2 linked regions of the Methanococcus maripaludis genome follow. The protein of the gene in region 1 binds, or shares a complex with, the protein of each later gene. Each region holds a gene or a part of one and is shown on either strand. Other genes may lie near its edges. The genes, in order: MMJJ_RS05455 and mcrC. A codon is read from its position in the direction of its gene.

The links.
Region 2: the proteins of MMJJ_RS05455 (region 1) and mcrC are in contact, whole or in part, in a cryo-EM structure (PDB 8S7X), measured with the Methanococcus maripaludis proteins. Residues at the interface, in WP_011169945.1 of Methanococcus maripaludis: Tyr18 (codon at 8,478), Asn20 (codon at 8,484), Thr21 (codon at 8,487), Thr23 (codon at 8,493), Glu31 (codon at 8,517), Lys33 (codon at 8,523), Trp38 (codon at 8,538), Leu40 (codon at 8,544), Asp44 (codon at 8,556), Ile45 (codon at 8,559), Tyr46 (codon at 8,562), Tyr47 (codon at 8,565), Arg48 (codon at 8,568), Leu51 (codon at 8,577); in WP_011171501.1 of Methanococcus maripaludis: Asp143 (codon at 1,365), Met144 (codon at 1,368), Glu145 (codon at 1,371), Ala148 (codon at 1,380), Ala149 (codon at 1,383), Thr154 (codon at 1,398), Lys155 (codon at 1,401), Asn156 (codon at 1,404), Val157 (codon at 1,407), Met158 (codon at 1,410), Pro159 (codon at 1,413), Leu160 (codon at 1,416).

What each region holds. Positions count from the first base shown.
Region 1 is NZ_CP026606.1:1,006,440-1,023,998, reverse strand. Bases 7,342-10,067 are described here. They hold MMJJ_RS05455 (DUF2098 domain-containing protein), read left to right. Parts: upstream 7,342-8,426; coding sequence 8,427-8,708; downstream 8,709-10,067. Other genes in these bases: MMJJ_RS05445 (2-oxoacid:acceptor oxidoreductase subunit alpha), read right to left, coding at 9,839-10,067; MMJJ_RS05450 (TIGR03576 family pyridoxal phosphate-dependent enzyme), read left to right, coding at 8,739-9,803. Also shown: more of MMJJ_RS05445, read right to left, coding at 10,068-10,930; MMJJ_RS05440 (RIO1 family regulatory kinase/ATPase domain-containing protein), read right to left, coding at 10,969-11,865; MMJJ_RS05435 (DUF2254 family protein), read right to left, coding at 11,947-13,530; MMJJ_RS05430 (3-dehydroquinate synthase II), read left to right, coding at 13,658-14,743; MMJJ_RS05425 (phosphoglycerol geranylgeranyltransferase), read left to right, coding at 15,124-15,894; MMJJ_RS05420 (DNA-directed DNA polymerase II small subunit), read right to left, coding at 15,933-17,559.
Region 2 is NZ_CP026606.1:1,165,770-1,177,955, reverse strand. What follows is about bases 1-2,736. They hold mcrC (methyl-coenzyme M reductase I operon protein C), read left to right. Parts: upstream 1-938; coding sequence 939-1,535; downstream 1,536-2,736. Other genes in these bases: mcrA (coenzyme-B sulfoethylthiotransferase subunit alpha), read left to right, coding at 2,375-2,736; mcrG (coenzyme-B sulfoethylthiotransferase subunit gamma), read left to right, coding at 1,545-2,327; mcrD (methyl-coenzyme M reductase operon protein D), read left to right, coding at 451-930; mcrB (coenzyme-B sulfoethylthiotransferase subunit beta), read left to right, coding at 1-439. Also shown: more of mcrA, read left to right, coding at 2,737-4,036; mtrE (tetrahydromethanopterin S-methyltransferase subunit E), read left to right, coding at 4,304-5,203; mtrD (tetrahydromethanopterin S-methyltransferase subunit D), read left to right, coding at 5,230-5,937; tetrahydromethanopterin S-methyltransferase subunit MtrC, read left to right, coding at 5,974-6,762; MMJJ_RS06320 (tetrahydromethanopterin S-methyltransferase subunit B), read left to right, coding at 6,773-7,099; mtrA (tetrahydromethanopterin S-methyltransferase subunit A), read left to right, coding at 7,121-7,840; mtrA (tetrahydromethanopterin S-methyltransferase subunit A), read left to right, coding at 7,857-8,618; tetrahydromethanopterin S-methyltransferase subunit MtrG, read left to right, coding at 8,623-8,847; mtrH (tetrahydromethanopterin S-methyltransferase subunit H), read left to right, coding at 8,872-9,831; MMJJ_RS06295 (DUF2096 family protein), read right to left, coding at 9,918-10,451; MMJJ_RS06290 (DUF749 domain-containing protein), read right to left, coding at 10,429-10,737; MMJJ_RS06285 (TatD family hydrolase), read right to left, coding at 10,748-11,503; MMJJ_RS06280 (nucleoside recognition domain-containing protein), read right to left, coding at 11,512-12,186.

The sequences.
Region 1 (17,559 bases):
AAACTAACCTAGTGTTGCCACGCGTATTTAGATGGCACAGGAATATTAACCTGTTTCCCTTTCCTCTCAAAGAAGTTAACTCGAGAGTTAGGACCGGCTTACCCACAGCTGAAAAACATTGCTGTGGAACCCTTGCCCCTTCGGCGGTGGGGATTCTCACCCCACTTATGCTGTTACTACTACCGGGATCTTCATTTCTACGAGGTCCACTCGACTTCACAGCCGAACTTCTGCCCTCGCAGAACGCCCCCCTACAGGATCACCTTTCGGTGCCCTTGGGTCTCGGCGGCCGATTTAGCCCCGTCCATTTTCGGGGCCCTTGATCTCGACAGGTGAGCTGTTACGCACTCGTTAAAGGATGGCTGCTTCTAAGCCAACCTCCCTGCTGTCTTAGACCAAGGACGCCCTTCGTGTTCACACTTAATCGGCACTTAGGGGCCTTAACCCAAGTCTCGGTTATTCCCGTCTCGGACATACAGCTTACCCGTATGCCCTCACTCGGAGCATGCGACGACGACAAGTTCGGAGTTTGACAAAACAGCGAGGAATTTCTTCCCCTAACCACCTTATCAGTGCTCTACCTTGCCGACTATCTAAACTCCGGCTGACCTGAGAGTCACTTCGGAGGGAACCAGCTATCTCCGGGCTCGATTGGCCTTTCACCCCTAGACCGAGGTCAGAAGAGTGCTTCGAACGGCAACAACTCTGCAGGCCTCCATCCCTCAGTTGAGGGACTTCACCTTGCCCCGGCCTAGATCGCCCGGTTTCGGGTCATATTGCTGTGACTCCGGGCCCTTAAGACCCCGTCCCTCAAGATTTTGCGGACTTGTTGGTTTCCCTACGCCTACGATCGTGAAGATCTTAAGCTCGCCACAACAATATACTCCCCGGCCCGTTTTTCGAAACGGACGACACAACCCTGGCTCTATACTTCGTACAGCCGTCTTGCGACGGTTTCCTTCAGTATAGTTGCCTTTGGGGCCGTGTCATACCATACCTATCTGGTTTCAGGCTCTTTTCACACCCGATTAAAGGTGCTTTTCAGCTTTCCCTCGCGGTACTAGTACACTATCGGTCTTGGAACGTATTTAGAGTTGGAAGTTGATGCCTCCCAAATTCCCGCGCGATATCCAACGCACGGTACTCAGGGACACTTCAAACCTGAATCGATTACGCTTACGGGACTTTCACCCTCTATAGTGTGACGTTCCAGTCAACTTCAGCTTTTCTCAACAGGCGAAAAGAAGGCCCTATAACACCACATCTCCCCGAAGGGATTCAGTTTGCTCTGATCCGCGTTCAATCGCCTCTAATAACGGAATCTCTATTGATTTCTCTTCCTGCGGGTACTAAGATGCTTCAATCCCCCGCGTTCCCAATCCTTAACGGATTACAAAGTAGGAAGTCCCATTCGGAAATCTCAGGTTCAATGACTGTATGCGTCTCGCCTGAGCTTATCGCAGCTTACCACGTCCTTCATCGGCGTTCCAAGCCAAGCCATTCCCCAGATAGGGTAATAGATAAATCTAGGCATCTGGATAACACCAGATACGGAGGCTTATGCACGACCTTCACTAAAAATCCGGTCCTCGGTCCATAATACTCGGTATTGTGGACTGAGCAACTAATAGCCTACAATCTTTTAGTGCCTAGTAGCAACCATTGTTCTTTTTTTAGGAGGTGATCCAGCCGCAGGTTCCCCTACGGCTACCTTGTTACGACTTCACCCCCCTCGCTGAGCCCAAGTTCGACCCTAGCCAAAGGCCAAGGCCTCACTTCAACCCAACTCGGGTGGTGTGACGGGCGGTGTGTGCAAGGAGCAGGGACACATTCACCGCAGTATTATGAACTGCGATTACTACGGATTCCAGCTTCACGTGGGCGAGTTACAGCCCACGATCCGAACTACGACTAGGTTTAGGAGATTTGCGTCCCTTTTCAGGGTTGCGGCCCATTGTCCTAGCCATTGTAGCCCGCGTGTAGCCCAGGAGATTCGGGGCATGCGGACCTATCGTTGCCCGCTCCTTCCTCTGACTTAGCGCCAGCGGTCCCCTATGAGTGCCTTTCTCCCTGAGGAAAAAGTAGCAACATAGGGCACGGGTCTCGCTCGTTACCTGACTTAACAGGACGCCTCGCGGTACGAGCTGACGATGGCCATGCACCACCTCTCAGCGCTTCAGGCAAGGTCGTCAACCTGGCCGTCATCATGCTGTCGCTCCTGGTGAGATGCCCGGCGTTGAATCCAATTAAACCGCAGGCTCCACCCGTTGTGGTGCTCCCCCGCCAATTCCTTTAAGTTTCAGTCTTGCGACCGTACTCCCCAGGCGGCGAACTTAACGGCTTCCCTTCGGCACTAGATGGGCACGGGGCCCACCTAACACCTAGTTCGCAAAGTTTACGGCCAGGACTACCCGGGTATCTAATCCGGTTCGCGCCCCTGGCTTTCGTCCCTCACCGTCGGACCCGTTCCAGACAAGTGCCTTCGCCATAGGTGGTCCTTCAAGGATCAACACATTTCACCGCTACCCCTGAAGTACCCTTGTCCTCTCCCGGTCCCAAGTCCAGCAGTATCCCTGCCAGTCCTGCGGTTAAGCCGCAGGATTTAAACAAGGACTTACTGGACCGGCTACGGACGCTTTAGGCCCAATAAAAGTGGCCACCACTCGGGCCGTCGGTGTTACCGCGGCTGCTGGCACCGAACTTGCCCAGCCCTTATTCCTCAAGCTGTTTACACTTGATAAAAGCCCATGCTGTGCATGAGCACTTGGGATCCCCCCGTCGCACTTTCGTGCATTGCGGAGGTTTCGCGCCTGCTGCGCCCCGTAGGGCCTGGGGCCGTGTCTCAGTCCCCATCTCCGGGCTTCCTCTCTCAAGGCCCGTACCGATCGTAGGCTTGGTGGGCCATTACCCCACCAACTACCTAATCGAGCGCAGTCCAATCCTCAGGCGCATATGCTTTCGAAAAAGAATCGTTCCAGACTGCTTTTTCTATGGGGTATTATCCTCAGTTTCCCAAGGTTATCCCCCACCTGAGGGTATGTTAACCACGTGTTAATGAGCCGTCCGCCATGGCCGAAACCATAGACTCGCATGGCTTAGTCGAATCCCAATAGCAGTGGCCTCCGGCGGGATCAACCGGAATTAGTAGCGTAAAAGAATTTTACGCCACCCTCTCGTGGAGTACGTCATTTTACATTAAAGGAAATGACATTTGGTTGCTATCTAGGTTTCACCTAGATTGTAGGCTTACATCGCACCTGAGTATTTCAATCAGATGTTCACTTCAATTGCATAATATGCAAGTGATATGGATAGTGTAATGTTTTTAGGTTTGAAACGATAGTATATAAAAAAAATTAATTTAAAAAGGGAAATCCAATAAAATATCCTTTAATCTAAATATACAAATTAATATGCCTAAAATAAAAAGTGACTAACAGCGTCACATTGTTCCCACCAGATGGCAGTACTTAATGAATCGCAGGAGGGCTTAATTTCCGAGATCGGGATGGGATCGGATGTAACTCCTCCGCTATGACCGTTATATCAAAGTTTAAATTAAAAGTGCATCTATTGCCCCCGTATCTTTAAGTGTCCAGATGCCAATTTATCTCTTGAACTATTAGTACTAGCGGGCTGAACATCTCGGAAAACCTTGATGCGTACACCCCTAGCCTATCAAACCTGTCTTCTACAGATGTTCTCGTTCCCGAAGGAAACGGCTGTCTATTTTCAGGATGAATTTCGAGCTTAGATGCTTTCAGCTCTTATCTCTTGGCGCGTGGCTGCTCGGCAATGCCTTGTCAGACAACCGATCGACTAGAGGCGCCGACGGCCCGTTCCTCTCGTACTAGAGCCACCTTTCCCTCAGACAGCCAACACATCCAGCAGATAGCAACCAACCTGTCTCACGACGGTCTAAACCCAGCTCATGATCCCCTTTAATGGGCGAACAGCCCCACCCTTGGGTCCTGCTGCAGACCCAGGATGGGAAAAACCGACATCGAGGTAGCAAGCCGCGGGGTCGATATGGGCTCTTGCCCGCGACAACTCTGTTATCCCCGGGGTAGCTTTTTTGTCATCCCTGGCCCCCATCAGTGAGGCACAGGGGTTCGTTAGGCCCGGCTTTCGCCTCTTCGTTGCGTTTTGTTGGCAACAAAGTCAGGCTGGCTTTTGCCCTTACACTCAACAGCGGAGTCCTGACCCGCTTGAGCCAACCTTTGGGCCCTCCTGATGCATTTTTAGGAGGGTACCGCCCCAGCCAAACTGCCCACCTACCGGTGTCCCCTAAAAGGGTAAGGAACATGGTCATGAGAGGGTGGTGTCCCAGGGTCGCCTCCACCTTTCCTGGCGAAAAGGTTTCGATGGCTCCCACCTACACTGTACACTCACAACCATGCCCCAACGACAGGCTGCAGTAAAGCTCCACGGGGTCTTCGCTTCCCACTGGAAGTCTCCGGCCTTTGCGCCGGAATGGTAGGTTCACCGGATTCTAGTCGGGGACAGTGGAGGTCTCGTTACGCCATTCATGCAGGTCGGAACTTGCCCGACAAGGAATTTCGCTACCTTAAGAGGGTTATAGTTACCCCCGCCGTTTACTGGCGCTTCGCCCGGTTGAAACCGGGGTTCACGTACCAGCACTGGGCAGGCGTCGGCCTTAGTACACACCTTTTCAGGCTCGCTAAGACCTATGTTTGTATTAAACAGTCGGACCTCCCTGGTCACTGCGACCAGCGATCCCATATATAAACAAGATCACTGGCACTCCTTCTCCCGAAGTTACGGAGCCAATTTGCCGACTTCCCTCGACTAGATTCATCCGCTACGCCTTAGGATACTCACCTAGGGGCACCAGTGTCGGTTCTGGGTACGGACATCTAAAATCCTTGTTAGTTCCCTTTTCACGGGCTCCAGAGATCGGCCGAACCCTCCTAACGGAGAGCTCATCACTCTTTCATCCGGTTCTCGTTATTACAACTCTCCCCGGACTTATAAGCTTGAATGCCCAGACAAGAACACTCAGCCTACCCAGAAGCGTCGGAAACTAACCTAGTGTTGCCACGCGTATTTAGATGGCACAGGAATATTAACCTGTTTCCCTTTCCTCTCAAAGAAGTTAACTCGAGAGTTAGGACCGGCTTACCCACAGCTGAAAAACATTGCTGTGGAACCCTTGCCCCTTCGGCGGTGGGGATTCTCACCCCACTTATGCTGTTACTACTACCGGGATCTTCATTTCTACGAGGTCCACTCGACTTCACAGCCGAACTTCTGCCCTCGCAGAACGCCCCCCTACAGGATCACCTTTCGGTGCCCTTGGGTCTCGGCGGCCGATTTAGCCCCGTCCATTTTCGGGGCCCTTGATCTCGACAGGTGAGCTGTTACGCACTCGTTAAAGGATGGCTGCTTCTAAGCCAACCTCCCTGCTGTCTTAGACCAAGGACGCCCTTCGTGTTCACACTTAATCGGCACTTAGGGGCCTTAACCCAAGTCTCGGTTATTCCCGTCTCGGACATACAGCTTACCCGTATGCCCTCACTCGGAGCATGCGACGACGACAAGTTCGGAGTTTGACAAAACAGCGAGGAATTTCTTCCCCTAACCACCTTATCAGTGCTCTACCTTGCCGACTATCTAAACTCCGGCTGACCTGAGAGTCACTTCGGAGGGAACCAGCTATCTCCGGGCTCGATTGGCCTTTCACCCCTAGACCGAGGTCAGAAGAGTGCTTCGAACGGCAACAACTCTGCAGGCCTCCATCCCTCAGTTGAGGGACTTCACCTTGCCCCGGCCTAGATCGCCCGGTTTCGGGTCATATTGCTGTGACTCCGGGCCCTTAAGACCCCGTCCCTCAAGATTTTGCGGACTTGTTGGTTTCCCTACGCCTACGATCGTGAAGATCTTAAGCTCGCCACAACAATATACTCCCCGGCCCGTTTTTCGAAACGGACGACACAACCCTGGCTCTATACTTCGTACAGCCGTCTTGCGACGGTTTCCTTCAGTATAGTTGCCTTTGGGGCCGTGTCATACCATACCTATCTGGTTTCAGGCTCTTTTCACACCCGATTAAAGGTGCTTTTCAGCTTTCCCTCGCGGTACTAGTACACTATCGGTCTTGGAACGTATTTAGAGTTGGAAGTTGATGCCTCCCAAATTCCCGCGCGATATCCAACGCACGGTACTCAGGGACACTTCAAACCTGAATCGATTACGCTTACGGGACTTTCACCCTCTATAGTGTGACGTTCCAGTCAACTTCAGCTTTTCTCAACAGGCGAAAAGAAGGCCCTATAACACCACATCTCCCCGAAGGGATTCAGTTTGCTCTGATCCGCGTTCAATCGCCTCTAATAACGGAATCTCTATTGATTTCTCTTCCTGCGGGTACTAAGATGCTTCAATCCCCCGCGTTCCCAATCCTTAACGGATTACAAAGTAGGAAGTCCCATTCGGAAATCTCAGGTTCAATGACTGTATGCGTCTCGCCTGAGCTTATCGCAGCTTACCACGTCCTTCATCGGCGTTCCAAGCCAAGCCATTCCCCAGATAGGGTAATAGATAAATCTAGGCATCTGGATAACACCAGATACGGAGGCTTATGCACGACCTTCACTAAAAATCCGGTCCTCGGTCCATAATACTCGGTATTGTGGACTGAGCAACTAATAGCCTACAATCTTTTAGTGCCTAGTAGCAACCATTGTTCTTTTTTTAGGAGGTGATCCAGCCGCAGGTTCCCCTACGGCTACCTTGTTACGACTTCACCCCCCTCGCTGAGCCCAAGTTCGACCCTAGCCAAAGGCCAAGGCCTCACTTCAACCCAACTCGGGTGGTGTGACGGGCGGTGTGTGCAAGGAGCAGGGACACATTCACCGCAGTATTATGAACTGCGATTACTACGGATTCCAGCTTCACGTGGGCGAGTTACAGCCCACGATCCGAACTACGACTAGGTTTAGGAGATTTGCGTCCCTTTTCAGGGTTGCGGCCCATTGTCCTAGCCATTGTAGCCCGCGTGTAGCCCAGGAGATTCGGGGCATGCGGACCTATCGTTGCCCGCTCCTTCCTCTGACTTAGCGCCAGCGGTCCCCTATGAGTGCCTTTCTCCCTGAGGAAAAAGTAGCAACATAGGGCACGGGTCTCGCTCGTTACCTGACTTAACAGGACGCCTCGCGGTACGAGCTGACGATGGCCATGCACCACCTCTCAGCGCTTCAGGCAAGGTCGTCAACCTGGCCGTCATCATGCTGTCGCTCCTGGTGAGATGCCCGGCGTTGAATCCAATTAAACCGCAGGCTCCACCCGTTGTGGTGCTCCCCCGCCAATTCCTTTAAGTTTCAGTCTTGCGACCGTACTCCCCAGGCGGCGAACTTAACGGCTTCCCTTCGGCACTAGATGGGCACGGGGCCCACCTAACACCTAGTTCGCAAAGTTTACGGCCAGGACTACCCGGGTATCTAATCCGGTTCGCGCCCCTGGCTTTCGTCCCTCACCGTCGGACCCGTTCCAGACAAGTGCCTTCGCCATAGGTGGTCCTTCAAGGATCAACACATTTCACCGCTACCCCTGAAGTACCCTTGTCCTCTCCCGGTCCCAAGTCCAGCAGTATCCCTGCCAGTCCTGCGGTTAAGCCGCAGGATTTAAACAAGGACTTACTGGACCGGCTACGGACGCTTTAGGCCCAATAAAAGTGGCCACCACTCGGGCCGTCGGTGTTACCGCGGCTGCTGGCACCGAACTTGCCCAGCCCTTATTCCTCAAGCTGTTTACACTTGATAAAAGCCCATGCTGTGCATGAGCACTTGGGATCCCCCCGTCGCACTTTCGTGCATTGCGGAGGTTTCGCGCCTGCTGCGCCCCGTAGGGCCTGGGGCCGTGTCTCAGTCCCCATCTCCGGGCTTCCTCTCTCAAGGCCCGTACCGATCGTAGGCTTGGTGGGCCATTACCCCACCAACTACCTAATCGAGCGCAGTCCAATCCTCAGGCGCATATGCTTTCGAAAAAGAATCGTTCCAGACTGCTTTTTCTATGGGGTATTATCCTCAGTTTCCCAAGGTTATCCCCCACCTGAGGGTATGTTAACCACGTGTTAATGAGCCGTCCGCCATGGCCGAAACCATAGACTCGCATGGCTTAGTCGAATCCCAATAGCAGTGGCCTCCGGCGGGATCAACCGGAATTAGTAGCGTAAAAGAATTTTACGCCACCCTCTCGTGGAGTACGTCATTTTACATTAAAGGAAATGACATTTGGTTGCTATCTAGGTTTCACCTAGATTGTAGGCTTACATCGCACCTGAGTATTTCAATCAGATGTTCACTTCAATTGCATAATATGCAAGTGATATGGATAGTGTAATGTTTTTAGGTTTGAAACGATAGTATATATTGTACACTATGAGATATTAGAATTGAGGTGATTCTATGACTCTTGACCGCAATGGTAAACTCATAGAAATCGGTTCCTATGTAAGATATATTAACACAGGAACTCATGGAACCGTCAAAGCAATTGAACCAAAAAATGATGAAGAATGGGTTCTTTTAGAAAATGACATATATTACAGACCCGAACTTCTTGAACTTGTTGAAAGAAGAAAAATCGAAAAAAAAGAATCGGAAGAAGAATTAATCGAAAGAATAACTAATGAAGATATTGATCTTGAAGCCGCTGAAAACGGATGCGGATGTTCAGGGGCAGGTTAATTAGTATAATTTACGTATCAAGGTGCAGTTATGGATAGTCTTTTGGAATTAAACCGGGTAAATACAGCAAGAGAAATAATAAGAAAAAAAATACAAAATACTGGAAGAAACAGTATTTATGATTTAACGGGTCTTTGTGGCGGATTTGAAATCTGTGAAGAAAACCTAAAATTAATAGAAACATATGTTGGGCCAGCAATATTTTCAGAAAAACTAAATAATGCTGGTTTAAGCCATTTATCAGGAAATTCCAAAATTCATAATGCAGTATGTTTTAACAGGACTTCTTCGGCAATATTGTCCACAATAATGACCATTTCAAAGTCTTTCGAAAAACTGGTGCATTATGTTCCTGAAAAACCTGCACACCCCTCAATTCCACGGAGTTGCAAAATATTTGGAATGGAATACTTTGAAAGTGATTCTTTAGAAGAAATTCTCTCAAAAATTGATGAAAATTCATTTACGGTAATAACTGGAGCTACCATGGATCACAAAGTAGTTTCTGAAGAAATTGCAGGAAAAATAATAGCTTACGCAAAATCTAAAAATTCTCCAGTATTTTTTGATGATGCTTCAGGAGCACGCTTGAGACAATTGTACGGAGAATCACCAGCTCTTGAAATGGGTGCAGATTTAGTTGTAACCAGCATGGACAAATTAATGGAAGGCCCAAGAGCAGGCCTTCTTGCAGGGAATAAAAACTTAGTTGACCAGATATATTCTGAAGGTTTAAAATTTGGACTTGAAGCGCAGGCCCCAATAATGGCCGCAGTTGTAACTGCTCTTGAAAGTTTTGATCTAAATAATTTAAAAAATGCATTTGAACGTGCAGAAAAAGTTGATTTATCAGTACTTGAAACTGAAAAAGTTGAGTATAAAAAAACTCCAACCGGATTTATAATAAAAAATCCATCAGAAGAAAAATTAATTGAAACTGCACTAAAATTGCTTGAAAATTACGGAATAGTTACAATCACTGCGGCAGGTATGCCTGGTGCAAGTAAAAACATAAGAATAGATTTCTGTTCAAAAGATGCAGAACGAATTTCTGATGAATACGTAATAAATGCGGTTTTAAATTCTTTAAAATAAAGTACTAAAAAAATAAAATAACTTTTTTAAAATTTTTAAATTAATTCTTTTAAGTCTTCGGGCCTGTGTAGTTCTCCACCGATTTTTCCACAACCAACTACTTCGCATTTTGCATATTTCATAACTTCTCCAGAAATCTGCCCTAAATTCATTTCTGGAACGATAATTTTTGAGGCTTTTAATCCTGCTATCAATTTATCAGGAAATGGAAATACAGTTTTTAACCTGATGTATCCAACATCTTGTCCTTGTTCCCTTAGAGTTTCAACCGTGTGTTTTACAGTTCTTGAAGGAGTTCCGTAGCAGATAAACATTGTTTCACTGTCCATATACTTTCCTTCGTATAATACAATGTCATCTTTATTTTCCAAAATTTTGTTGCAGATTCTTCTAACCAGTTTATCGTGTGTTTCTGCTGAAACGTCAGGGTACCCATTTTCCCCATGAGTTAATCCTGTTACGTGGATATTATATCCTTCACCAAATGTGGGCATTGGTGGAACTTCTTTGCCAAACGGATATGGTTTGGTACATGGTTTTTCTTCCGGTTTTTCACGGTTTAATATTTCAATATCATCGTGTAAAACTACTTTTTCTCTCATGTGTCCTAAAATCTCATCTGCCATAACAAAAACAGGTATTCTGTATTTTTCTGCATAATTAAAAGCAAGTATTGTAAAATCATACATTTCCTGAACTGATGAAGGACAGAGTGCTATCGGTTCATAGTCCCCGTGACTTCCCCACCTTACCTGCATCATGTCTCCTTGAGCTGCTGCAGTTGGCTGTCCTGTTGAAGGGCCACCTCTTTGGACATTTACTAAAACGCAAGGTGTTTCAGTCATGTAAGCGTAGCCGATATTTTCAAGCATTAAACTCATTCCCGGGCCACTTGTTGCTGTCATTGACTTTGTACCTGCCCAGCTTGCACCGATTATTGATGCGATACTTGCAATTTCATCCTCCATTTGTGAATAAAACCCGCCAATCTTTGGAAGTCTTTTTGCCATTCCTTCTGCAATCTCAGTTGAAGGGGTAATTGGATACCCTCCAAAAAATTTACATCCTGCTTTTATTGCACCTTCAACGCATGCCATGTTTCCCTGCATGAAGTTAACTTTTGTCATGAAATCACCGAAAAATCCGTAAATTATTGAAAAATCCATTAAATATTTTCGCTATTTATATCTCCAATAACATAATTATATAACTTATCCATGTCTTTATCGATTCCGTACTTTTTAAAGTACCGGAGCAGATTTTCAATATCCCTTTTTAGATAAAATTCTTCATCGTATTCTACTTCTTCAAATGGTAATTTATCCAATTTTCCTTTTTTTCCGACTTCGATTGCTTGAGGCCAGTCGATAATTACAAAATCGCCTTCCGAATCAATCAATATATTAAATTCACTTAAATCCCCGTGAATAATTCCTAAATCGTATGTTTTTTTAACTTCTGCCATTAACTTCCAGAAAAATTCTTCGGGATCCACATTTATTTCAGGAAGATTAACACGCTTTAATTCTTCCCCGTGTAGTTTTCCCATTATTATTGCGTGCCGGTTCTGTTCAATTGGTTCAGGAACTTTTACAACTGGAAAAAGCATGTTTAAAACTTCAAATTCTCTTGCAGCGGTGAGCCTTGAAGCGTAAAGCCAGCTGATATGCCTTTTATTTGCAAGGTACTCTCGGTATCTTTTTCCCATTGAGAAACATGTTCTTCCAAGCTGGTGGAATTTCAAAACAGCTTCACGGTGATTCGTGAGCAGAACGTGATAAACATCGCCTTCTTTTCCAACCCCAACTTTTCCACCAATTCCTGCAATTAATTCCTTTTTTATAAATGCATTCATCGCTAATGCATCATACCCCCAGTGGGAAAGCCTGTATCCGTAATTAGACTTGTTGGTAAACTTAAATTTATTCAATCTTCCAAGCCTGAAAACTATTTCTTTTTCATGAAATCCCGTTTTTCGCCTTAAATCTTGAATAGGTACCCATTCGTGATTTTTCATTGAAATTTCAATTATTTTTAACAATTTCCAGTCGTTATCTTCCATTTCCGCTATTGAATTTAAAACTTTTTCGATTTTTTCACGCTTTTATTTTTTAATAGTATTTTTCTATGGTGCTATAAAATTTTAATTATTGTCTTGTTTTGAAATTTTTTCTATTAGTTGTTCTCTTAAACTGTCTGCACATTTTATTTTTTCAGAATTATCTATATTTTCAACAATATCGCCAATTCCAAAGATTTGTTCAAATTTCCCGTTTGAAATCTTCCAAATTTCTGAAATATCTAATAAAATCGTATCTATTGTTTTTTCAATCGTTTTTTCGCATATCAAATCTAAAATTATTCCGTATATTTTCACTATTTCTATTAAATACTCGTTTAAACTTTCATTTTCTTCATTTGCTTTGGAAATTAATTTTACGAAATTTTTCAGTGTTTTTGAAAGATTGCAGACAATTTCAGATACAAATTCTGTATTTTCATTTGTTTTTATAAATTCAATAACGGGTTTTGAAAAATTATTCAGTGCATCCAAAATTAAAGTTCCAGCAGCTTCATTTTTTAATATGTCCCTTGAATTTAATTTATCCAAAATTAGTTCAAAAATTTTTAAAATTTCGGAAAACATCATAATTTTGAACGTTACCTGTTTTGATATTATTTTTTCGTTGTGTTTAGGCTTTGAAAGTATGAATTTTATGATATTTCCAAGTTTTTCAAACACAATATGGATTAACTCTTTTTCGTCTGATTTGTCTATCTTTAATTCGTATTCTTGAGCATACAAAAGTCCGATTTTTTTAATTCCGTTTAGCGCCCTTAAAGATAAGTCATAATTTCTATTTAGTTCAAATTTCGAAATTTTTTCAAGTGAAATTATTGCTTCCCTTGAGATTGAAAATGAAGTCCCGTATGCAGTCAGTCCCAAATTTTTAAGGTTGTCTATGTAGCTTTCAAAAAATTTTTTATTTTTAAATTTACCTTTTTTCGCTAAAACTGAGTAATTTGCACCAAGAAGGATTATCCCGTTTCTTGCAGTCATGTAGTGATCAGATTTTAAACTTTTTCCAATTATATAGTAAACTGTTCTCAGTGTGTTTTTTGGAATATTCCTTGCAGATTTGTAATCTTTGTTTTCTGAATCCAGTGAACGGTAATTTTTTATTTCGTCTTTTGAAATGGAATTTATTAAAGCATCTATAACATTTTCGGGCTTTAACCCATTAATCGTGTTCTTCATGTAGGGTAAAAGTATCAAAAAGTCAAAATAGACAAAAAAGAACAAAATACCAATTAAAATATGATATGATATCTCGTATCCTCCAATAAATACCGGAATTCTTGCTGTTGGCATAAACCCGAGTATCAAAACTTCGTAACTCATAGAAACGATATAAGCTATTATAAATCCCCAAAACGTCTTGTTAAGTAAAAGATGCGTAATTCTCGTTGAATACTGCTGGCTTACCATCTGGATTGCAACAATTGAAATCGATGCAACAATTCCAACAATCGCCCCTTGTGTTTGTGGCAGCGTGCTTAAAATATACCTTAAATTTTCATCAAAACCAGTACCCCATGCAAAATAAAATAGGGAATAATAAGCGAGTAATGCAGAAATTGCTGCAATTATCAGTACTTGGAACCATTCTTTTGATAAAAAATAATCCATAACATAAGCGCAGTTTTTACAAATCTTCGAGAGCATCGTGACCACACAGTTTCTTTTAAGTAAATATGTTAATTAATTATAAATAAAAATATATAGATTAAATACATATCAATTCAAGAATCAATTCGGCATATTTGGTTCAAAATATAGGCATGGTGAATATATGAAATTTGGATGGATAAAAACAACAGGAAATGACCTTGAAGAGAGAATGGAATCGGTAAAAGATGCTCTTGAGAGTTCAATTCCAGGAATCATTGCAGAAAAGGAAGAAATAAGTTCTGTAAGAGAACTTGGAAATATAAAAATTGTTTCTGATAATCTCGATGCAGATATCGTTTTAATTAATAAAGGGGAAGATTTAGAGATTTTAAAATCTGCAAAACTCTCCGGAAAAGAAACCGGTGTTTACGTTGTAATAAACACCAAAGAAGATGAAGTCTACGCTACAGACGTAAGCAAACTCGATTTTGTCGATTACATTGTTTTAGAAGGAAGCGACTGGACAATTATTCCTCTTGAAAACATCATTGCAGATTTATTCAGCGAAGAAATAAAAATCGTTTCAGTTGTAACAAACGTAAAAGACGCGGAAGCTGCATACGAAATTTTAGAAAAAGGAGTTGACGGCGTAGTTTTAATTCCAAAAGGTATTAACGAAGTAAAAGACTTCTCAAAATTAATTGAAAGAATGAACTCTGAAAGCGTAAAACTCGAATACGCAACAGTTACAAAAATTGAACCTGTTGGAAGTGGGGACCGAGTCTGTATTGACACATGTTCCATGATGGAAATGGGAGAAGGAATGTTAATTGGATCCTACTCCCGAGGGATGTTTTTAGTTCATTCAGAAACTGTTGAAAACCCGTATGTCGCTACACGACCATTTAGGGTAAATGCCGGACCTGTTCATGCCTATATCTTGTGCCCTGAAAACAAAACTAAATATTTAAGCGATTTAAAAGCAGGCGATAAAGTTTTAGTCGTTAGTAAAAACGGTGAAACGAGAGAAGCCATTATCGGACGCGTAAAAATCGAAAAAAGACCGTTATTCCTTGTTGAAGCAGAATACAACGGGGAAAATTTAAGAACAATCCTCCAAAACGCAGAAACTATCCGTTTAGTTGGAGAAGATGGAAAACCAGTTTCAGTTGTTGATTTAAAAGTTGGAACCAAAGTATTGATAAAACCCGATGAAAATGCGCGGCACTTTGGAATGGCAATTAAAGAAACAATTATAGAAAAATAATTTTTATTTTTAATTTTTTAATTTAAAAAAAATAATAAACAAGAAAATGATTGTTATCGATTTTTAAAGTTTTATAAATCTTTTAAGGTAAATTTTGTAAGCCACGTGTGACATTATAGCCAAAAATGCCGCATAAGCTCCCAAAGTTACCATTATTATTTGTTCCATATTTTCACCGTATCTAACTGTCCATTTGAGGACTATTTAGGTACTTCTTTTGCAGATATAAACCTATTTGTGATAATTTTCGTTTTTTATAATATTATTGGAAAAATCTGCCCAATTAACTTGAACAAAAAAGCCCAAAATTACCTAAATTATTAAATAAATGAAAAATCATAACCGATATGATTATAATTAAGAGTTATAGAGGGCCCATGATGCAGATAAAACTTGGAGAAATTGAGTCTAAACTGAATAAAATTATCGAAGAAGAAGGTGCAGCTTACTTCGTACTTATAGACCCTGATGAAAAGAACTATCGGGAAATTGCAAATCACGTCAAAGATTATGCTGATGCGATAATTATCGGGGGAAGTATCGGAATAATAAACCTCGATGAAGTTACAAAAGACATTAAGGAAATCACAGGACTTCCAATAATATTATTCCCTGGAAATGTTGATGGCGTCACAAAAGAAGCAGATGCGGTATTTTTTATGAGCCTCATGAACTCGAAAAACACGTACTGGAACATGACCGCACCAACTCTGGGCGCCCTTACAATTAAAAAATACGGACTTGAAACACTTCCTATGGCATATCTTGGAATTGAACCAATAAGCAGGACTGCTGTTGGATTTGTCGGGGAAGTAAATGAAATTCCGCAGAAAAAACCAGAAATTGCAGGACTTTACAGTCTTTCAGCATCATACTTTGGAATGAGATGGGCATATCTTGAAGCAGGAAGCGGTGCAGAATACCCTGTAAGCAATGAAATGGTTGGAATTTCCAAAAAATTAAGTGGAATAAACATTATTGTCGGCGGAGGAATAAGAACTCCCGAAGTAGCTTATGAAAAAGTCATGAGCGGTGCAGACGTAATTGTAACTGGAACCCTGACTGAAAAAGACCCGCAAGCTGTTGTAGAAATGAAAAAAGCAATTAAAAAGGCAGGACTTGATAAATTAAAAATGCTGTCTAAAAAATAAAATAAAATAAAATAAAATAAAATAAAATAAAATAAAAATTAATTTATTTCGATTTTTCCCTGATTCCATTCAATCATGTGTTGTTCTCTTTTTGATAAATCCTGTATCGGAATAATTCCAGGTGTAGGCTTGATACCCATTCTTTTCTGGAAATCAGTCTGTTCCTGAAATGTACCACTGTTTATCATCCTTACCCCATGATAATTATCATACCCGTTGATGTGGATGTGTCCAGTGTGGAAAATATCAGGTTCGGTATGTATTGCAAGATAATCAACGTGTTCTGGAGCTATCGGACATCTTCCACCATAAGTCGGGCATAAATGCCTTCTTTTTAAAAGTTCAGTCATGATTGAAGGAGGATTTGTATACTGGGCTGATGAAATCTGGCCGATAATGTCATCAAAACTTCTGCCGTGATACATCAACAAATCAAGGCCATGCATATTTACTACACCAGGGTTTCCAACAAATGTAACATTTTCTTTTGGAAATAGGCTCGTTATCGATTCATCAAATGTAGGCTGCGGTTCCGCAGGTCTTAACGCATCGTGGTTACCAGGACAGATTATAAATTTTATATGTTCTGGAACCTGCTCTAAATAAGCTGCAACTTCAGCATACTGTGAAATTATATCTACATCATAAAGATCGTACTCTTGACCAGGGTAAATTCCAACACCATCTACTAAATCCCCTGCAATTGAAATGTATTTTAATCTGCTTACTATTTTTTCTTCTAAACCGTTATTTACTTCGCCATTTAAAAACCGGATAAATTTTGCGAAGACCTTATTTAAAAATTCACGGCTTCCTACGTGAACATCTGACAAAAATGCAGTGTATATCTTTTCGTCGGTTGTTTTTGTGGGTTTTGGAGTAATATCTGGCCTAAATGCCCGATCTACAAACATCAAGTCTCCCTTATCGTTTATAGTTCCTTCAAAACCGATAACTTCATCTAAAAGAACGTCTGAGGGAAGGTCTCCTTTTTCCATTTTATCTTTCATCAAAAGTACCCTAAAAGTTCCGTTTTCATCTTCTAATTCAACCATTTTGTGTCCGTTTTTGGTGGAATTCACATCTGAAACGATCCCTGCAATAAACACTTCATTTTCTTTTTTTCGCCTAAAAAGCTGGTTTAAAGGGTATGCTTTCTTTTGATTTTTCAATTCAATTATTTTTCTTAGAGTACTACACCTATCCTTAAAATATTTTACAAAGTCATCTAGTGTTCCTTCACATGTTGATTTTCCTGTAACATCATATTCATCGTAAACGTGTATTTGTGCTTCGATATCTTTTGCGTAGTAGTTTATCTTGTTATTAACGCTTTCTCGAATAGATCTTATTTCTAAAAGTCTTTCTTTTCGCTCTTCTTCTAATTTTTTATGTATTTCATCAAGTTCCGGCTCCTCTTCTTCAATATCCTCAAAATCTAAATCGTAAGCCTTATTTTCCATTTTAGGCTTAAAAATTTCTTCATTTTCAAGTTTAACTTCACCAATTGGCTCAAAATCATCTTTTTCTAAAATTTTTTCTTCAGATGCCACTTCGTTTGATGTGTAGTATGCTAAAAAATCGAATTTTCCGTATTCTTCAAAAATATTTTTTAAATTAGTTCCCAAAAATATGTTTAAAAAATGCGAATCAAGAAGAATAAAA
Region 2 (12,186 bases), 160 kb from region 1 along the record:
CGTAAACAAATGGAATGCATACGCAGCAGCAGGATTAGTTGCAGCAGTTGCAGTAAGCTGTGGTGCAGCAAGAGCAGCACAGAACGTTGCTTCAGTTATTTTATACTTCAACGATATTTTAGAGTACGAAACTGGTTTACCTGGTGTTGACTACGGTAGATCAATGGGTACTGCAGTAGGATTCTCATTCTTCTCACACTCAATCTACGGTGGTGGTGGACCTGGTATCTTTAACGGTAACCACGTTGTAACCAGACACTCCAAAGGATTCGCAATTCCTCCAGTATGTGCAGCAATGTGTGCAGATGCAGGTACACAAATGTTCTCACCTGAACACACTTCAGGATTAGTTGGTTCAGTATACTCAGCATTTGATGAATTCAGAGAACCAATGAAATACGTAATTGAAGGAGCTTTAAGCATTAAAGACCAGTTTTAAGGTAATAAACGATGATTGAATTAGAAGTCTTCCCACATAGGTATTTAAAAGCAGAAACTACCGAAAAATTCCTGAACCGCGCTTATTCATTGAGTAAAGTTCAAAGAGTAGTCATACATGGAGAATCTCTTCCCAATAAAGTTGGATATGGTCCAGCTAAAGGAACTCCTGTAAATCACTCGGAAAAAAGGGAAATTACTGTTAAGGGAGTCCCTGTAGAACTCATGCTTCAAGTTGGAAGGTTATGGGTTTTACTGGATGATGAAAGCGAAATTGAAAAAATCGAAGAAATCTGTAAGGATCTTTTCCCATTTGGATACCGGTTAACAAAGGGTAAATTCTTAAGGAACGACCCTACAGTATCGGATTTCATAAAATACGGGGAATCTGCTGTTGATGATATCGACAAAAGATTATTAGGTGCAACTGACCCCAGAAGTAAGTTTGATTCTTCTGTCACAATTATCCCAAAGAGCGAAAAAAACGAGTAAGTGATTTTATGCCAGTAGGTAGAAAAGAGCAGATCGTTGATTGTAGGGCTGTTATGGGTCTTGGTGAAGGAGGCGGACTTGCACAAAGAGGAACATTTGCAGAAGGGCTACGTAACGACGTGGTTGTTGTTGCAATGTCTCCAGGGAGAAGGCACATTACAAAACCCGTGTGCGAAATTACCTATGGAATAAGGGAAGCGGGAATTCAGACCAGCGTTCTTGTATTAGATGCAGGAGGGGGAATTCCGTCAGATGCTCCACAAGGAAGTTTGGGTTCCACTTTTGGACTTAAACCCGAAGAAGCTAAACAAGTTAATAGGCATAAATTATGTGTAATACATTTTGGAAATGTAAAAAGCCACATAATTTACAAAGCTAGATTATTCTTAAAATACGTGGATATTCCTACAATAATTGTTTGCCAAACTCCAGTAGATATGGAAGATTTCGCAGCAATTGGAATAAAAACGAAAAATGTAATGCCTTTGGAATCAAAAACTGAAGGTAAAATCGTTGAAATTATTACTGGCGTAATAAGAGGAGAATCAGCTCCTCAAAAAAAAATTGATGAAATCATTGAAAGCATAAAAAAACATTTAGGTTAAGGTGATCTTATGGCATACACGCCTCAGTTCTACCCTGGTGCAACAAAAGTTGCTGAAAACAGACGAAATCACTTGAATCCAAACTATGAATTGGAAAAATTAAGAGAAATCCCTGATGAAGATGTTGTAAAAATCATGGGACACAGACAACCTGGTGAAGACTACAAAACAGTTCACCCTCCACTTGAAGAAATGGACTTCGTAGAAGACTACGCAAGAGACTTAGTAGAACCATTAAACGGTGCTAAAGAAGGACACAGAGTTAGATACATTCAGTTTGCTGACTCAATGTACTTTGCTCCTGCTCAACCATACGACAGATCAAGATCATACATGTCAAGATTAAGAGGAGTAGACGCAGGTACACTCTCAGGAAGGCAAGTTGTTGAATGTAGAGAAAGTGACCTTGAAGAATTCTCCAAAAACATACTCATGGATACAGAACTCTTTGACCCTGCTACATCAGGTATGAGAGGTGCAACCGTACACGGACACTCATTAAGATTAGACGAAAACGGTATGATGTTTGATGCACTCCAAAGATGTGTATTCGACGAAAAAACCGGACACGTTATGTACGTAAAAGATCAGGTGGGAAAACCACTCGATGCACCTGTTGACGTTGGAGAACCAATCCCTGAAGCAAAATTAAGAGAAATTACAACCATCTACAGAAACGATGGTGTTGCAATGAGAGCAGATCCTGACGTTATCGAAGTTGTAAAAAGAATTCACAGAGCAAGAACACTCGGTGGATACATCCCTACAAACGAAACATTCAAAGGATTATAATTAAATTTTAAATTAAAAAAAACCTCTTAAACCATTGAGGTGAACTTATGGAAGCTGAAAAAAGATTATTTTTGAAAGCCTTAAAGGAAAAATTCGAAGAAGACCCTAAAGAAAAGTACACAAAATTCTATACTTTTGGCGGTTGGGAACAATCTGCTAGAAAAAGAGAATTTGTTGAAGCTAATGAAAAAATAGTAGCTGAAAAAAGACAAGGAATCCCACTCTACAACCCAGATATTGGTGTTCCTCTAGGACAGAGAAAATTAATGCCTTACAAATTGTCAAACACTGACGACTACTGTGAAGGTGACGATTTACACTTCTTAAACAACGCTGCTATCCAACAATTATGGGACGATATCAGAAGAACTGTTATTGTAGGTATGGACACTGCTCACTCAGTTTTAGAAAAAAGATTGGGTGTAGAAGTAACTCCTGAAACAATCAACGAATACATGCACACAATCAACCACTCCCTTCCAGGAGGAGCTGTTGTTCAGGAACACATGGTTGAAGTTCACCCTTCCCTTGCATGGGACTGTTACGCTAGAATCTTCACCGGTGACGATGAATTAGCTGACGAATTAGACAGCAGATTCTTAATCGACATCAACAAATTATTCCCTGAAGAACAAGCTGAAACATTAAAAGCTGCAATTGGTAAAAAAACATACCAAGTATCAAGAGTTCCATCACTCGTAGGTAGAGTATGTGACGGTGGTACAATCTCAAGATGGTCTGCAATGCAGATCGGAATGTCATTCATTACCGCATACAAACTTTGTGCAGGGGAAGCTGCAACAGCTGACTTCTCATACGCTTCAAAACACGCTGATGTAATTCAGATGGGTAATGCTTTACCAGGAAGAAGAGCAAGAGGTCCAAACGAACCAGGAGGAATCAGATTCGGTATTCTCTCCGATGTTGTACAAACAACAAGAGTTTCAGAAGACCCAGTTGAACAATCATTAGAAGTAGTAGCAACAGGTGCTGCTTTATATGACCAAATCTGGCTCGGTGCATACATGTCTGGTGGTATAGGATTCACTCAATACGCTACCGCATCATACACCGACGATATCTTAGATGACTTCTCATACTACGCACTCGACTACGTTGAGAAAAAATACGGTAGAATGGGAACAAAAGCTACAATGGATGTAGTAGAAGATGTTGCTGGAGAAGTTACACTCTACGCATTAGAACAGTACGATGACTACCCAGCATTATTAGAAGACCACTTCGGTGGATCACAAAGAGCTGCAGTTGCTGCTGCTGCATCAGGTATTGGTGTATGTATGGCAACAGGAAACTCAAACGCTGGTGTAAACGGCTGGTACTTATCACAAATCTTACACAAAGAATACCACAGCAGACTCGGATTCTACGGTTACGACTTGCAGGACCAGTGTGGTGCTTCAAACTCACTCGCAATCAGAAACGACGAAGCTGCACCTCTTGAATTAAGAGGACCTAACTACCCTAACTACGCGATGAACGTAGGTCACCAGGGAGAATACGCAGGTATTGCACAAGCTGCTCACTCTGCAAGAGGAGACGCATTTGCACTTAACCCATTGGTAAAAGTTGCATTCGCTGACCCAATGCTCGTATTCGATTTCTCCAAACCTAGAAAAGAAATTGCTAGGGGAGCATTAAGAGAATTCGAAGCTGCAGGAGAAAGAGACGTTATCTTACCTGCTAAATAAATTCTATAATTTAAGGGAGCCACTTGGCTTCCTTTTTTTATACTTATTATATATTGTTTCATAATCGTTAACAATATAGATTAATTAAAATATACTTTAATTAAATTAAAGAAAATATTAGACGTTATTCGATGAAAAACGGAATACAAAGTAATATATATCATATAACAAGATAATAACTGAATAGCTAACGGCATAGATATATCTCTAGGCTTAAAAAGCCAATAAAGGCATAGCTAACAGTCCCTTATATTGTGAGGTGAAATAATGGATCCAACATTGATTTCTCTGGGGGCATTGGCCCTAGCAGGAGCAGCTGCGACTGTTTCTGGTTGTGCTGAAGACTTGGAATCCGACGTCGGTTCACAGTCCAACCCTAACTCTCAGGTTCAATTAGGTCCGCAAATGGGCAATATTCACAGATACTTCAACAAGGCTATATCTGGGGAACCTGTATCATACGGTTTGTATGTTGCAGTTGCAGGTACCATTGCTTGGGCACTAATAAACGCAGGATTAAACGTTGTTTTAGCGATAATCGTGGGTGCAGGTGTTGCTGCAATCGTACACGGTGCTTACTCAGTTAGTGCATTCCTTGGAAGAACTGTAGGTCAGTCCAAAAAGTTCGGACAACCTGTTTACATGGATGTTCTTACATCACACATAGGTCCAATCGTAGGACACGGATTTATAGCTGTTTTCACAATGACTCTTGCTGCATATTTAGCAACAACGGCATTAGGAAACCCATTCCCATTACCATTGGTTTCATTGATCTTCGGTATTACTGTAGGTGCTATCGGTTCATCAACTGGTGACGTTCACTACGGTGCTGAAAGAGAATACCAAAAATACCCATTCGGTGGCGGTATCCCTGTTGCTAACCAAGGTGACATCGATATTTACGCAGAATATGGGGTAAGAAATGGTTTAGATTCTTCATACTTCTGTTCAAGATTTGGTGGTCCACTTACAGGATTATGCTTTGGTTTAATTATCTTCCTCGATGGCTGGAGAAGCATTCTCGGTAACATCATCGGTGGAGACTTAGTAACAAAAACATCAATCGCACTTTTAGTAGGTCTCTTAGTAGTGGCCGTTGCAGCAGTTATCAACAGGAAACTCGAGGTATATGCTAGAAACAAATACGGACCATACAGAAATTAATTAAAATAAGGAAGATTGGTGATATTATGGATGCTACAAGCTTTATATTACCTCTTGCGGAAATAACCATTGCGGGAGCGATTATCAACGCAAGTGTTCACTTCGTTCCAGTAGGTGGTGCTCCAGCAGCGATGGCTACTTCAACAGGGGTAGGTACAGGTACAACACAGTTAGCAGCAGGTGCAGGTTTTACTGGACTCTTAGCTGCAGCTGCAATGGCTTCACAAGCAGGTGTTTCACTGTCTAATCCAGTTCACATGTTATTAATCATGTTATCTGGTGCTGTCGGTGCAATGATCATGTTAGGTCTTACAATGTTAATTGGTCAGATTATCTATGTATACGGTATTGGTATCGTCCCTGCAGCAGATAAATGTGAAAAAGACCCTATTACAGGAGATATTCAAAAACCATACATTACACCAGGTACAACAGGACACGGTATTCCAACCGTTTGTTTCGTAAGTGGTACAATTGGTGCAGCACTTGGTGGTCTTGGTGGTGCTCTTGCATACATCGCACTCCAGCAGTTAGGATTTGCTGCAGCTATTGCAGGTGTATTGGCAGTTGGATTCTTCTTCATGAACGCAGTATTAGCTTCATACAATATTGGTGGTACAATCGAAGGATTCCACGACCCTAAATTTAAGAAAATGCCAAACGGAGTTATTGCTTCATTTGTTTCTTCATTAATCGCAGGAGCAGTATTAATTGGAATGGCTATGGGACTTTAAGTCTGCATGGTTTTCAAAAATATTTGAGGTGTAATTATGTCACATGGTGGTGGAGGACACGCAGCAGAGCTTTTTCCTGAAGATCAGGTTTTAGCTATCGGCGCTGTATTATCAATCATCGGAATGTACGTTGCACAATTTGTTCCGTCATTAGCTATGCTCATTGGTGGGTTATTAGCTGCGGGCGCTTGTGTTGCAGGTGCAAACACTACAAGAAGAGTAGCCGCTTACGGATTAGGTACAGGTGTTCCATCAATTGGAATGGTAAGTTTAGGTATGGGTACAATTTCAGCATTGGCAGGTGTTTTAATACCTTCAGCATTTGGACTCCCAGTACTTGCTACACCAATCCTTGCTGCAGTAATCGCAGTAATTGTTGGATTTATTGTTGGTAAATTAACACAAAATCCAGTAGGAATGAAAGTACCAATTATCGTTTCAAGTATGACTAAACTCTCATTAATGGGTGCTTTAGCAATTTTAGGATTCTGTACTGCATTTGCAGGCGGATTTTCAGCTGATTTAATTATTAATGGTGCAATCAACAACGGAGTTATTGCATTGGCATTTATTGCAGCAGGTATGTCAATTTTACACCCATTCAACGCATGTATCGGCCCAGATGAAAGCCACAAGAGAACAATTACTCTTGCAGTTGCATGTGGATTGATGGCATGGTTGATATTCTCAATTGCAAAATTAGACATAGTTTCAATAGTAGTAGCTGCAATCTTCTGGTTATACACTTACGGATCATTCGTAAAAATGTCACTTGGTGACGCTTGCGAAGTTAAATATGTACCAGAATTGCCTAAGAAAGAGTAAGGTGGTATAGATGGATATCGTCAAAGTATGTCCTGAACTTCACATAGTAATGGACGTAGACTCAGGTTTAATAGCCGAAATGAGAAAAGACATTCTCGTTGTAGATTTACACCCTGTTGAAGACGAAATAAACAAATTAGCACAATACGCAAAAGCATTAGAAAACTCGCTTGATCCAAGAAACACACCTATGAAAGCATACGCTGGAAGGGAAGGAACTTACAAACTTGCAGGTATGTTCCAAGGAATGTTCTTTGGTTTCTGGGTAACAATGGCAGTTCTTGTGCTTGTAACTATATTGGCTGTTAAAATGAATCTAAGCCTAATAGGGTTGTAATCTGAATAGGAGGTGCAGACAATGGCAGATAAAAAAGCCCCAGCAGCAGGATGGCCTGTTGCTAACGGTGAATACGTAGTGGGTAACCCTGAAAGCTGTGTTGCAGTAGTTACACTCGGTTCCCACGGTTTGGACCAGGCTGCAATTGACGCTGGTGCAGCTATTTCAGGACCATGCCACACAGAAAACTTAGGAATTGAAAAAGTTGTTGCAAACTACATTTCAAACCCGAACATTAGATTTATGGTAATTACTGGATCAGAAGTTCAAGGACACATTACTGGACAATGTATCAAAGCATTATATGAAAACGGAATTGGTGACGATGGTGGTATCATCGGAGCTAAAGGAGCTATTCCTTTCATGGAAAATGTAGGAACAGAACCAGTTGGAAGACTTCAAAGCCAAATCGTTGAATGCATTGATTTAATCGATGTTGAAGACACTGGAAAAATTTCAGATGCAATCAAAAACTGTATCTCAAAAGACCCAGGAGCATTTGAAGAAGATCCTATGGTTATTGAATTAGAAGGTGGCGCAGCTGCTGCTGGTGAAGAATCCACTTCAATTAAACCTACTTCACCTGAAATGGCGTTATTAGAAGCTAGAATGAGAATTGTCTCCGAAAAAATGAATGAAGCTGCAATGATTGCTAAATTTAACTCAGGATACTACAACGGAAAAATCCAAGGTATTGCAATAGGATTGTTCCTTTCAATTGTGATATTCTCATTACTCTAAGGAGGAGGTGCAGACAATGGCAGATAAAAAAGCCCCCGCAGCAGGATGGCCTGTTGCTAACGGTGAATACGTAGTGGGTAACCCTGAAAGCTGTGTTGCAGTAGTTACACTCGGTTCCCACGGTTTGGACCAGGCTGCAATTGACGCTGGTGCAGCTATTTCAGGACCATGCCACACAGAAAACTTAGGAATTGAAAAAGTTGTTGCAAACTACATTTCAAACCCGAACATTAGATTTATGGTAATTACTGGATCAGAAGTTCAAGGACACATTACTGGACAATGTATCAAAGCATTATATGAAAACGGAATTGGTGACGATGGTGGTATCATCGGAGCTAAAGGAGCTATTCCTTTCATGGAAAATGTAGGAACAGAACCAGTTGGAAGACTTCAAAGCCAAATCGTTGAATGCATTGATTTAATCGATGTTGAAGACACTGGAAAAATTTCAGATGCAATCAAAAACTGTATCTCAAAAGACCCAGGAGCATTTGAAGAAGATCCTATGGTTATTGAATTAGAAGGTGGCGCAGCTGCTGCTGGTGAGGAAGAAGGAGGCCTCATGATTGAAGGTATCCCTACTGTAGCAGAGCCAGACATTGAATCAATGAAATCATTAAATGAAGCATTGGATTACAAAGTAGGATTGATGACAAGAGACATTGGATTAGCTTCCGGTGTTCAAACTGAAACCGTTACAGGATTAATGTACGGTTCAGTATTTGCTGTCGCATTAGTTGCAATCCCAATAGCTTTAAAATTCTTAATGGGGTGAGTAAATGTCTGAAATTCCAACAGTAGTCACACCAACAAAAGACTACAAAAGACTTCAAGCAAAACTCGATGAAATCGAAAACACCGTTGAAAATACCAACGCTGAAATAATCCAGAGAACCGGTAAAAAGGCAGGAAGAGACGTAGGTATTGCATACGGACTCGCAATAGGATTTATATTTGTATATGTTCTAGGAACCGTTTTACCATTATTTGACTTAATAAAATAAGAGAGCCTAAACAGAGGTGGAATAATGTTTAGATTTGACAAAGAACAAATGGTCATTGAGTTCGCTGGTGCAAAATTCGGTGGACAACCAGGAGAATACCCAACCGCATTATCAGGTACAATTTTCTATTCAAGACACAAAATTGTAGAAGATGCTAAAAAAGGTATCTTCGATAAAAAAGCTGCTGAAGCTTTAATCAACAAACAAGCTGAAATGCAAGACATCACAGGAAATTCAGCATTCGTGCAAGTTTTCGGTGGTACTGAAGAAGCTTTAGTTAACTACATTGATTTTGTTTCCGAAGTATGGGAGGGTCCAATGTTACTCGACTCAACATCCGGTAAAGCAAGAATGGCTGCTGCAAACAGAGCTACAGAAGCAGGATACGCAAACCAGTGTATCTACAACTCAATCAACGTTGCTGCAGAAGACGAAGAAATTGAAAACTTAACAAACAGTGATGTTGAAGCTTCAATCGTTTTATGTTTCGACCCAATGGACCCATCCGTTGGAGGTAAGTTAAACGTATTAAACGATGGTGGTAAAACAAAAGACATCGGTATGTTAGAACTTGCAGAAAAAGCAGGTATTAAATACCCACTCATCGACGTTGCAGTAACCCCAATGGGTAACGGTGCAGGTCACGCTGTTAGAGCTGCTTTCGCAGTTAAAGCAAAACTCGGTTTACCAGTAGGTAGCGGTATTCACAACGTACCTTCCGCATGGGACTGGCTTAGAGAATTCAGAAAAGGATTAAGAGAAGAAGGAAAAGATCAGATCGCAAAAGACGTACACCACGTATGTGACATTGGTGCAAACATTGTACAGACAATGACGTCAGGTGACTACGTTTTATACGGTCCAATCGACAATGCTGAACTTGCATTCCCTGCAGTTGCAATGACCGATATGATCATCGCAGAAACAGCAAAAGAAATGGGAACAGTGCCTGTTGCAGAACACCCATTAAACAAATTAATTTAATTAATTTGTTTCTTCTTTTATTTTTAGAAAATAATATTTATAAATTTAAATTTATGAGTTATAACATATAAAAAAAATAAAAAAAGTTAGTTATCCTGAAATTTCCAGATTACTGAAAAATCTTTTAATGCAGAAGTTATTCGCTCTTTTACCCCTTCTACAAGGATTTTTTGTTCATCATCCTGACTTAATTCAAATATTACTCCGTTATGTTCACTGAGTTCACCAAGAACCTCTATTTGAACTTCTACTGGCATAGTTATTCTTATTGTCTCAGAACCCTTTTTTCGTTTAACTTCAGTATTAAATGAAGTCTGTTTCAGTGGGAATTCAAGATTAATTTCATTTCGTAATGCCTGACCCATTTTGATCAGATATTCTTTTGAAGTACCAGGATCAGCTAATCCAAACAGTATTACTTGTATTTTAGAAATTTCTTTTTCAGCATCCCTTAAAACTTCAAAATCTGCGTGTTCATCAAGTAAATAGTAAGTAATGATGTTGTTTGCAATCCTGAGTTTTGAATAAACATCCTCAGGAAGTGGCCGAACTTTAGAAATCTTTGATGCCAGTTCGTTTAGTATTACCCATTGTTTATCAATCCCCTTGGCATCCTTCATTATTCATCCTCTCTACATATTTTTTAATTATTTCTTCTGAATTGTGGTTCAATACTGCACCGTATTTTTCCAGATCTGCCTTTATCTTCTCAATGTCAGTATCAGGATCTACAAAGTAAGCTTGGTAACTGGTAGTTCCTTCAATATTAAGTATTGCCACATTTTGATTTGGGTCAAGTTCCCTATCATCATGAGAAGCCCTAACACGAACAGTTCCCGAAACTTCGGAATTCAGTGCTTCTTCCACGGTTATAATCGATATCAATTTTGCAGTAAATTTTACCATCATATCACCCTCAGATACGATATAACCTCTTTGTGTTATTGTATATAATTTTAGTGATTTCATCTAAAGCGTATTCATCCTTTTTTAATTCCCATATCGTTTCAATAACTTTTATTACATTTTTTGGCTCGTTTTTCTCACCTTTTATAGGCGAAAGGTAGGGACTATCTGTTTCAACAACGACATTTTCGAGACCTAGATTTTTAACGAGATTTTTGTGGTGTTCTGAAAAGCATACCAGTGTAGAATATGAAATAAAATTACCGTTTTCGATTAGTTCTTTTGCAAGTTCTAGCGAACCGCTGTAGCAGTGATACATTGAAATCACGTCATTCTTTAAAATCTCGTAAGAACGCTCTTCCATGCCCCTTGCATGAATTACTACAGGCTTATTTACTTCTTCTGCAAGTTTTATGAACTTTTTAAATATATTTTCCTGCCTTTCAATATTTTCTGCATCAAAATCAAGCCCAATTTCCCCAACTGCTAAAATTTCTTTTTCTTTTGACTGAATAAAATTATAAACTTTTTCAATTGCATTATCATCCGCATTAACTCTTCCAGGGTGATATCCTAAAGTTACGTAAATTCCATATTTCTCTTTTAATTCAACTGCTCTCCTGCAGCTACCTAAATTTGTACCGCTTGTTACCATCTGCACTTTTTTGTCAAACGCCCTATTTACGATATCTTCACGATATTTATTGAGCGATTTATCTTCAACATGACAGTGTGAGTCGATATACTTAAAATCCGCTAAATTCATAAAAACACCTAAATCATAATTAAAAAACCTATTATCAGGATATCTAAAATTATTGTAACTCCTGAATTTAAAATTATTACTTTTGTACCCATTTTAGAACCAAATAATGAAAAATGAAGTGGAATCGAATGTTTTACCGATCTTGTAGAAAATGCCACAATATTTCCAAATATAAGGCCAATTAAAACTTCATTTTGAGTTAATGAGGCTTCATTTAAGAATGTTCCTGCCATCACCATTGCAGCTGAAACATTTATTATCTCTGTTATTGCCAAAATTCCAGTATTTGGATTTAAATTAAAAATATTCGTTACAGGCATTACAATTGTGGAAAAAACATCGAAAAATCCTATTTTTGACAAGTAAAGTACCAAAAACATTGAAATAAACATTATCGGAACAAATCTTCTTGCAAATTTAAATGTCTTTTCAAAAGGACTAATTTTATTATTTATTTTACTTCCACGGCTTTTTATTTTTCCAATATTTTTTCTTGAAATTATTAATAAAATGAATAATCCCAATATACTTTTTGTAAATGCAATCGAAAGCCTTAAAATTACATAAATTATTCCAGTATACCCTAAAATTGGTATTACTACAGGAATATAATACGTTAAAACGTGTGAGAGTACTGCAGGAAACGAATTTGCCAATGTTCCTGCCAAAACTTCTGTTTGTGT